One region of the Kitasatospora sp. NPDC057904 genome, then DNA from elsewhere that is predicted to be linked to it. Evidence: riboswitches for the same ligand, from Rfam matches in the RefSeq annotation. Region 1 holds a riboswitch; the other holds the start of a gene.
The links. Region 1 has a riboswitch for guanidine ahead of ACFVSN_RS09750 (MBL fold metallo-hydrolase). Riboswitches for the same ligand answer to the same signal wherever they lie in the genome.
Positions count from the first base shown of each region.

Region 2: linked by a shared signal. The riboswitch ahead of ACFVSN_RS33285 (SMR family transporter) and the one ahead of ACFVSN_RS09750 (MBL fold metallo-hydrolase) in region 1 are both predicted to bind guanidine.

Region 1 covers NZ_JBHVOL010000003.1:209,713-214,187, forward strand. The annotation lists gene ACFVSN_RS09740 (MbtH family protein) at 1-158, shown strand, start outside; gene ACFVSN_RS09745 (DHA2 family efflux MFS transporter permease subunit) at 155-1,540, shown strand; gene ACFVSN_RS09750 (MBL fold metallo-hydrolase) at 1,622-2,485, opposite strand; guanidine-III (ykkC-III) riboswitch at 2,498-2,567, opposite strand; gene ACFVSN_RS09755 (zinc-dependent metalloprotease) at 2,694-3,560, shown strand; gene ACFVSN_RS09760 (alpha/beta hydrolase-fold protein) at 3,490-4,475, opposite strand, start outside.
Region 2 covers NZ_JBHVOL010000017.1:115,938-120,412, forward strand. The annotation lists gene ACFVSN_RS33275 (hypothetical protein) at 1-104, shown strand, start outside; gene ACFVSN_RS33280 (MFS transporter) at 108-1,544, opposite strand; gene ACFVSN_RS33285 (SMR family transporter) at 1,651-1,965, opposite strand; guanidine-III (ykkC-III) riboswitch at 2,011-2,076, opposite strand; tRNA gene ACFVSN_RS33290 (tRNA-Cys) at 2,160-2,231, shown strand; gene ACFVSN_RS33295 (xanthine dehydrogenase family protein molybdopterin-binding subunit) at 2,295-4,475, opposite strand, start outside.

The DNA.
Region 1 (4,475 bases):
ACGCCGACGGCGACTTCCTCGCCCTTGTCAACGGCCAGGGCCAGCACTCCCTCTGGCCCGCCTTCGCCGCCGTCCCGGCCGGCTGGGACGTCGCCCACGGCCCGTGCGCCCGCACCGCCGCCCTGGACTGGATCTCCGCGCACTGGACCGACCTGTGACCGCACCCGCCGAGGCCCGGCCCCTCCCGGCCGGCCGGGCCGCGGTGGTCGTCGCCTACACGGCCGCGATGTGCATGAGCGGCCTGGACTCGACGATCGTCAACCCCGCGCTGTACACGATCGCGGGGGACTTCGGCCGGCCGGTCGAGGCGGCCAACGCGGTCGAGACCGCGTTCCTCGTCGGCCTCGCCGCCGGCCTGCCCGTGGCCGGCTGGCTCGGCGACCGGTACGGGGTGAAGCGGGTGTTCCTCGGGGCGCTGGCCGCGTTCACGCTCGCCTCCGCGCTGTGCGCCGCCGCGTCCGGGCTGGGCGCACTGGCCGCCGCCCGGGCCGTCCAGGGCGTCGCGGGCGGCCTGCTGACGCCGGTCGGGATGACGCTGCTGTTCCGGGCCTTCGCCCCGCACGAGCGGGCGGGCCTCGGCAAGGTGCTGATCGTGCCGACGGCACTGATGCCCGCCCTCGGCCCGCCGCTCGGCGGGTTCCTCACCGAACACCTCTCCTGGCACTGGCTGTTCCTCGTGAACGTGCCGATCGGCGCGGCCACCGTGGCCGTCGGACTCGTCGGCCTGCGGGCGGGGGAGGAGCCACCGGCCGGACGCTTCGACACCACCGGCTTCCTGCTCGCCACCCCGGGCCTCGGCCTGCTCACGTACGCGCTCGGCTTCGGCCCGGCGCAGGGCTGGTCGTCGCCGGAGGTGCTGGTGAGCGGGGTGACCGGGACGGCGCTCCTCGTGGCCGCCGTGCGTCACCAACTCCGGTCCGCCGAACCACTGGTGGACCTGCGGCTGCTCGCCGACCGCACCTTCGGCGCCGCCGCCCGGCTCGCGCTGCTGACGTCGGCCGGGCTGATGGGCGCGCTGTTCGTCCTCCCGCTGCTCTACCAAGTGGCCCTCGGCGCCTCGGCGCTGGACGCGGGCCTGAGCGTCTTCCCCGAGGCGGTGGGCCTGATGGCCGCCTCCCAGGCGGTGGACCGCCTCCTGCCCCGCCTCGGCCCGCGCCGCCTGGCCGTGCCCGCCCTGCTGCTGGCGGCGGCGGTCCTGGCCGCGCTGGCGTTCACCGAAGACCCGTGGGCGGTAAGGGCGTTGATGTTCGCCGTGGGCCTGGTCCTGGGCACCGCCGTGCTCACCCTGCAGATCGCCGGCTTCGCCGACGTCCCGCCGCCCGCGACGGGCCGGGCGATGGCCCTGTTCACGATCGTCCGCACCCTCGGCGGAGCCCTGGGCATCGCGACGACCGCCGCCCTCGTCGCCCTCCTGGCCGACGGCGACAACCCCACCCCCTACCGCATCGCCCTCCTCGCCACCGCCCTCCCGATCGCCGCCGCTGTCCTCCCCGCCACCCGCCTCCCGAAGGCCCTCGCGCCCCCGCCACCGGAAGACTGATCACGCGGAGAGTCGATCCGCGTCCCCGAACCGTTCGGCTTCGAGCTGGACCTGTCCGGGCTGGTCCCCTACCGGGACTGACTACTCGCTCGGCCAGAGGATCAGGTTCGGGAGGGCGTGGCGGGTCGGGGTGCCGCCCGACGATGTGAGGGCTGTGCGGATGTCGTGGAGGTCCTCGACCGTGAGCTGGAGCGGGGGTTCGTCGGGCTGGTAGGTGGTGCGGATCGGGTAGTCCACGCCCGGGGTGGTGGTCATCTCGATGTGGCAGCCGAGCACGTGGGTGACCGGGCGGCGGTCGGCGAGGGCGATCAGGCGGTCGATGCTGCGCGTGAACGCGGGCCAGTCGTCGATGTAGAGCCGCCCGGGGTAGACGGTGTCGCCGGTGAGGAGGACGCCCGTCCAGGGGTCGTAGTACGTGACCGCCGCCGGGTGGTGGCCCGGGGTGGCGAGGCACTCCAGCACCCGGCCGCCGCCCAGGTCGACGAGGGCCACGGCGTCCGGGTCGGTGTCGAAGCCGAAGAAGGGCCATGCGACGGCCGGGTCGGCGGCGACCACGGTCGTGTCGGGGCGGTCGGCGAACTGGCCGTCGCCCGCGACGTGGTCGCCGTGCGGGTGGGTGTGCAGCACGAGCAGTCCGTACCCGTCCTGCGGGTGGCGGGCGAGCCACGCCTCGATCTGTTCGTCGACCACCGCGCGCAGCGGGAAGTGCGCGGCGTCGGCGGTCGCCCCGGTGTCGAGCAGCACCGCCCGCTCGGCCCCGAACAGGAGGTACAGGAACGGCGCCTCGTAGTGGACGGCCTTGTTCTGCCGCAGTACGACCGTGTGCTCGTCGTACGCGTGGACCTGGATCTCCGGCCCGGTGTCGTGCTTGGCCGACGGCGAGCCGTGGATCCACCGCACGTCCAGCGGCCGCGGCACCGGGACGGCCCGGGTGAAGTCGGGCATGACGCCTCCTCCGGTGCGTCGTCTTGTCGGGCCGGGTACGGCGCACGTCTCGTCCGGGGCGGGCGCGCCGGTGCGCCGCCACCGGGACGCTAGCACGGTGCCGGGCCGCCCTCATGACGCTCCGGGGACCGCTTCCCGGACGCCGGTTTCCGGCCGGTCCGGCGCACCGAGTGGGAAGAGTTTTCCAGGCGACGTACAGTTCCGCTTCGTGATCGAGATCGAGATCGTCGTCGAACAGCAGGCGGGCGGTGCGTGGGACGCCCTGGCGGAGGCGGCCCGCGCCCTGACCGGGGAACTGGCCGGTCCCGTCGAGGAGACCACGGGCCTCGACCTCGGCCCCGGGGTGCGCCTCGCGCTGGTGGACCCGGACGCGTTCGCGCAGCGCCGCGAGGCCTACGTGCGCCGGGTCTGCGAGACCGTCCTCGCGGGCGAGGCGCTGGCGGCCGTCGCGGACCCGGCGAAGCGCGAGAAGGCCGAGGCGGCGCTGCGCAAGGGACCGGCGTCGGCGGACTCCGACCGCAGGATCAGCTGCGTGCCGTCCGGCCGGGTGGTGCAGGACGAGGAGGGCCGGTGGGTCCTCCTGCTGGCTCCGGCGCTGCTGGCGGGCGCGCCGCAGCGGGCCCCGCTGCGCGCGGTGCTGGCGCACCTGCTGACCCACCAGGCCCAGATCCGCGCGGGCGGCCCCCGGCCGGGGGCGGACGCGGTCGAGGCGCTGCTGCTCCACCGGACCTCCGGCGGCACGCGGGAGGACGACCCGGTCCTCGGCGCGCTGTGGGAGGGGCACGCGCGCTGGGCGACGCGCCGGCTGCTGGCCCGGGACCAGGCGGGGGAGCGGAAGACGGCCCGGGCCGCCCGGCTGCTGTCCCGCCTGCCGGGCGTGCGCGCCGAGTCGGACACCCACGAGAAGGCGGTGCGGTTCGTGCGCACGCTGGTCGAGGCGGGCGGGACGGAGACGGTGAACCGGATCTGGACGGACCGCTCCCTGGTGCCGACCCGCCGCGAGCTCACCTCCCCCGCCCGCTGGCTGGCCCGCACGGGGCTGGGGCCCGCGGAGGGCGGTCCCCCGGAGGGGTGAGGGGCCCGGGTCGGCGGCGGTCGCGCAGCAGGTGCGCGAGCCCGTCGGCGAGGCCGCCGCGCCAACAGGCGTAGTCGTGCCCGCCGTTGAACTCCCGGTATTCGAGGTCGTAGCCGCGCGCCGTGAGGACGTCGCGCAGGTGGCGGCTCTGGGCGAGGAGCAGCCACTCCTGGAGCCCCACCTCGACGTAGAAGCGCGCCGCGCGGCGCTCCTCGGTGGCGAAGCGGCGGGTGAGCCACTCGCTGCCGGCGTCGAACTCGGTCTCGTCCGGCCACCAGAACGAGCCGGACTGGGCGAGCGCGTTGCCGAAGCGCTCCGGGCGCCGGTAGGCGGCGAAGGCGGCGGTGAGGCCGCCCGCGCTCTGGCCGGCGACGACGGTGGCCGCCGGGTCCGTGGTGGCGCCGAACTCGCGGGCGGCCCAGGGGAGGAGCCGGTCGGCGAGGAAGTCGACGAAGGCCGGGTTGCAGCTGAGGTCGGCCGCGCGCTCGGGGCCCATGGTGTGCACGAGCAGCGCGACCGTCGGGGGGAGGGCGCCGTCGGCCGCCAGGTTGTCGAGGGTGTCGCCGACGGACAGCACCTCGCCCCACATCTCGCCGTCGAGCAGCACCGCCACCGCGTACGGCGCGGCGGGCCCGTCGGCGCTCCAGCCGGCCGGGAGGTGGACGTCCACCCGGCGCCCGTCGAGCGCACGGGCCGTCGTCCGCCCGCGCGGCACGCCGTCGCGCCGGGCCGCGTACGGCTGGGCGGGCGCCTCGGGGAGGCTGAGGACGGTGGCGGGCCGCCGGCCGTCCCGGGCGGGGAGCAGGGGGCCGCCGTGCGGGTCGGGCCGGGCGTCGTCGAGGACGCGCATCCAGTCGGCGCGCGCGGTGCCGGGGGGCGCGCCGTGGAACGGGTACACCTGGTAGGACGCGCGAT
Region 2 (4,475 bases), on a different contig from region 1:
CGGGCCAGGCCCCGGCGGGCGGCTGGGAGAGCTTCCTCGGCACCCCGGCGGCGCCGCCGTCCCCCACCGCCGCCGCCACCGCCCCGGCCGCCGTCGTCGGCTGACCGTCAGGCCCTGCGGACCCGGCCGGAGACCAACGCCCCCAGCAGGGCCACCCCGGTCATCGTCAGGAAGATCACCGCGAAGGCGCCGGGCGACCCGGCGCCTTCGGCGTTCCCGTGGGCGACCGCCACCGAACCGCCGCCCAGCGCCGAGAAGAGCACCCCGGCGAGGCCCACCAGCAGGACGTTGCCGAGCGCGTCGCTCATCTGCAGCGAGGCCGAGTTGGCCCCGGCGTCCTGCGGCGCGGACAGCTTCATCATCAGCACGCTGACGCTCGCGACCGTCAGCCCCATCCCGATGCCGCCGACGCCCCAGGCCACCGCCGCCGCCCAGACCGGCACGGCCGGGACCAGCACCAGCGCCGCCCCCGCGATCGCCACCGCGGTCAGCACGAACCCGCCCCGGATCATCGCCTCGCGGTGGCGCTCGGCGCCCGGACGGCCCTGCAGCCACGAGCCCAGCGCCCAGGACAGCCCGCCGCTGGTCAGCGTGAGCCCGGCCAGCGTCGGCGACAGGCCGCGCTGGGTGACCATCATCAGCGGGATGAACGCCTCCGCCGCGAAGAACGCCCCGGCGGCCACGCCGCGCAGCAGGATCACCGTCGGCAGACCGCGCCCGGCCCGCAGCGTGCCCTCGGGCAGCAGCCCGAGCACCGCCGGCAGCAGCAGCGCCGCACCGGCCGCCGCCGGGAGCAGCCCGATCGGGTCCAGCCGCTGGCCCGCGTACTGCAGCAGGCCGGCGCCGAGCGCCGCCCTCGCGGCCAGCACGGTGCGGCGGCGGTCGAACTCCGCGCCCTTCGGCACGGGGTGCTCGCGCTCCGACCGGGCCAGCGCCGGACCCATCACCGCGAGCGGCAGCAGGATCAGCGCCGGCACGGCCAGGAACACCCAGCGCCACCCCAGGTGCTGGGTGACGGCTCCGGAGACGACCGGTCCGACGATCGAGGGGAGCACCCAGGCCGAGGAGAAGGCCGCGAACACGGAGGGCCGCAGCCGTTCCGGGTAGGCCCGGCCGACCACGACGTACAGCGCGACGATCACCAGCCCGCCGCCCAGGCCCTGGACCGCCCGCCCGGCCACGAACAGCCACATCCCCGGCGCCGTCCCGGCCACCACCAGGCCCGCGCCGAACACCGCGATGCCGGTGAACAGCGGTTGCAGCGGGCCGCGCCGGTCGCACCACTGGCCGGAGACGACCAGGGCGAACAGCGTGGTGGTGAAGTAGCCGGAGAAGGCGAAGGCGTACAGACCGAGGCCGTCCAGCTGCCGGGCCGCCACCGGCATCGCGGTGTTGACCGCCGTCGCCTCGAAGGCGAGCAGCAGGACCACCGACACGATCCCCAGCGTGAGGGCGCGGTAGCGGCCGCTGAGCACCCCGCCGCCGGGGTCGTTCTCGACGGGTATCGGGGCGGAGTCGACCGAGGTGGGGGAGGCAGTGGTCATACGTAATATCGTAAGGGCCGTCCGGTGTTTGGACCCCTGACCGGAGTCGGTGGTCGACTCCGCCGCAGGACCTAGGACACGCCTCGGGACACGCCCCGGCACCGGGTCAGTGGAGCACCTTCAGGCCGACCACGCCGGAGACGATCAGCAGCAGGCAGCCGATCCGGGCCAGGGTCACCGCGTCGCCCAGGACGGCCATGCCGTAGAGCGCAGTGCCGACCGCGCCGATGCCGACCCACACCGCGTAGCCGGTGCCGATCGGGATGGTGCGCATCGCGTACGCCAGTCCGCCCATGCTCAGCAGCAGGGCGACGCCGAAGACGAGGCCGGGGACGAGGCGGGTGAAGCCCTTGGACGACTCCAGGGCGACCGCCCAGACGGTTTCCAGGACACCCGAGACGATCAGAACGAGCCAGGCCATGACGGTACGAACCTCCGCAGTCCACAGCGGCCGGATTGCCGCTGAACTGCGCCGTCTTGTCGTCACCGGGTACGACGCGCTCGTCCGGAGTGGCGGGAAAACGCCACTTGTCCCCGACGGTAGCACACATTGCCATACAGAATTTACAAAACAGCGTTGACCCCATTCACGGAATCCGCCATCCTGAATTCACTGGCCGTGTGCCCGAGAGGCTCAGGGAACCGTCTGCAAAGCGGTACACACGGGTTCGAATCCCGTCACGGCCTCGGTAAAAGGAATTGCCGGTCGACTGCGAAAGTCGACCGGCAATTCCTCGTTCCGCATTTCTCTCACACCGCGACGGCGTCCTCCGGCCGGATCGGCAGGCGCCCCACCGGCAGACCGGTCGCGGCCCGGACGGCGGCGGCGACGGCCGCCGGGGCGACCACCGCGGGCACGGCACTGACGGCCTTGGCGCCGAAGGTCGCGACCACGTCCCGCTCCTCCAGCAGGGCCGCGATCCGCACCTCGGGGGTGTCCAGCGCGGTCGGCAGCCGGTAGCCGGTGAGCGACGGGTTCTGCAGCACGCCGCCCTCGGTGCGCAGCTCCTCCAGCAGCGCCAGGCCGACGCCCTGGGCCACGCCCGCCTCGATCCGGTCCTCGATCTGCCGCGGGTTGAGCGCCCGGCCGACGTCCTGCGCGACGGTCATCTCGACCACCCGGACGGCGCCCAGCTCGATGTCCACGTCCACGACCGCGCGCATCGCGCAGAAGGCGATGGAGACGAACGCGTCGCCCTGCCCGGCCTCGTCCAGCGGCTCGGTCGGGTGCGGGCGGCACTGCGCGGTGGCCCACAGCTCCTTGCCCTCCAGCGCCTCGGCGACCGGCATGCCGAGCACCCCGTCGTACGAGGTGATCTTGCCGTCGGCGATCTGGAGCAGCTCCACCGACATCCCGAAGTTGGCGGCGATCGGCTGGAGCAGCTGGTGGCGGACCATCAGCGCGGCCCGCTCGACCGCGCCGCCGGACACCCAGGTGTGCCGCCCGCGGGCGGAGGGCCCGGCGATCGACTGGTCGCTGTCGGCCGGCGCGATGTAGACCTCGCCGACCCCCAGCACGGTCTGCACGATCTGCCGGGCCAGCGTCGCGAAGCCCTGGCCGGAGTCGACGGCCGCGCAGATCACGGTCGCGTGGTCGCCGCTGACCCGCACGGTGGCGGTGGACACCTCGTCCTCGCCCTCGGCGCCGAGCATGTGCACCATGCCGACGGCGTAGCCGATCCCGCGCCGCACGGCGGCCGGGTCGCCGGCGCCGCCGGGCCCGCCCGGCAGCAGCCACTCGGCGTCCGGGTCGTCCACCGGCAGTGCCGGCAGCGGTTCGGCGGCGACGGCCTCCAGCAGCGCGGTCACCGGCGCCGGGCACGTGACGGCCTGTCCGGTGGGCATCGGGTCGCCGGTGGCCATCGCGTTGCGGCGGCGGATCTCCACCGAGTCCACGCCCACCCGGGCGGCCAGCTGGTCCAGCTGCGACTCGTAGGCGAAGCAGGACTGCAGCGCGCCCTCGCCGCGCATCCGCCCGGCCGGCGGGTTGTTGGTGCGCACCGCCCACGCGTCCACGAAGACGTTCGGGCAGACGTACGGGCCGACCGAGAACGCCGTCGCGGCGGCCAGCGCCTCGGCGGAGACGTCCGCGTAGGCGCCGCCGTCCAGCAGGATCTGCGCCTCGACCTTCACCAGCCGGCCCTCGGCGTCCGCGTGGTGGCGGTAGCGCAGGAGCGCGGGGTGGCGCGAGGTGTGGGTGTGGAAGGACTCCTCGCGGGTGAGCGTCATCTTCACCGGCCGGCCGGTGCGCAGCGCCAGCAGCGCGAGGGTGACCTGGAAGGAGAGGTCCTCGCGGTCCGAGGTCGCTCCGGGCACGCCGGTGACGACCAGTCGCACCCGGTCCGGCTCCAGGCCGAGGCACGCGGCGGTGCGGTCGCGGTCCCCGTGCGGGTCGGTGGAGGACAGGTGCAGTTCGACGCCGCCGTCCGGGCGCGGCACGGCGAGGCCGGCCTCGGCGCCGAGCGGGGCCGGGTCCTGCCGGCCGACCTGGTACAGGCCCTCGACGACGATCTCGCCGACCGCGTCCGGGTCCCCGCTGCGCAGCGGCAGGTGGCGGAACAGGTTGCCGTCCGGGTGCAGCGGCGGGGCGGTGAAGGCCTGCTCGGGGTCGGTGACGGCCTCCAGCGGCTCGTACTCGACGACGATCAGACCGACCGCCAGCCGCGCGGTGTCGGGGTGGTCGGCGGCCACCGCGGCCACCGGCTCGCCGTGGTGGCGCACCACGCCCGAGGCCAGCACCGGCCGGTCGGCGACGATCGGCCCGGCCGGGGCGCCGTCGGGCAGGCCGTCCGGGCCGGGCGGCAGGTCGGCGGCGGTGACGACGGCGTGCACGCCCGGCAGGGCGAGCGCGGCCGAGGTGTCGATGGCCTTGATCCGGGCGTGCGGGTGCGGCGAGCGCAGCAGCGCGCCCCACAGCAGCCCCTCGGCCCA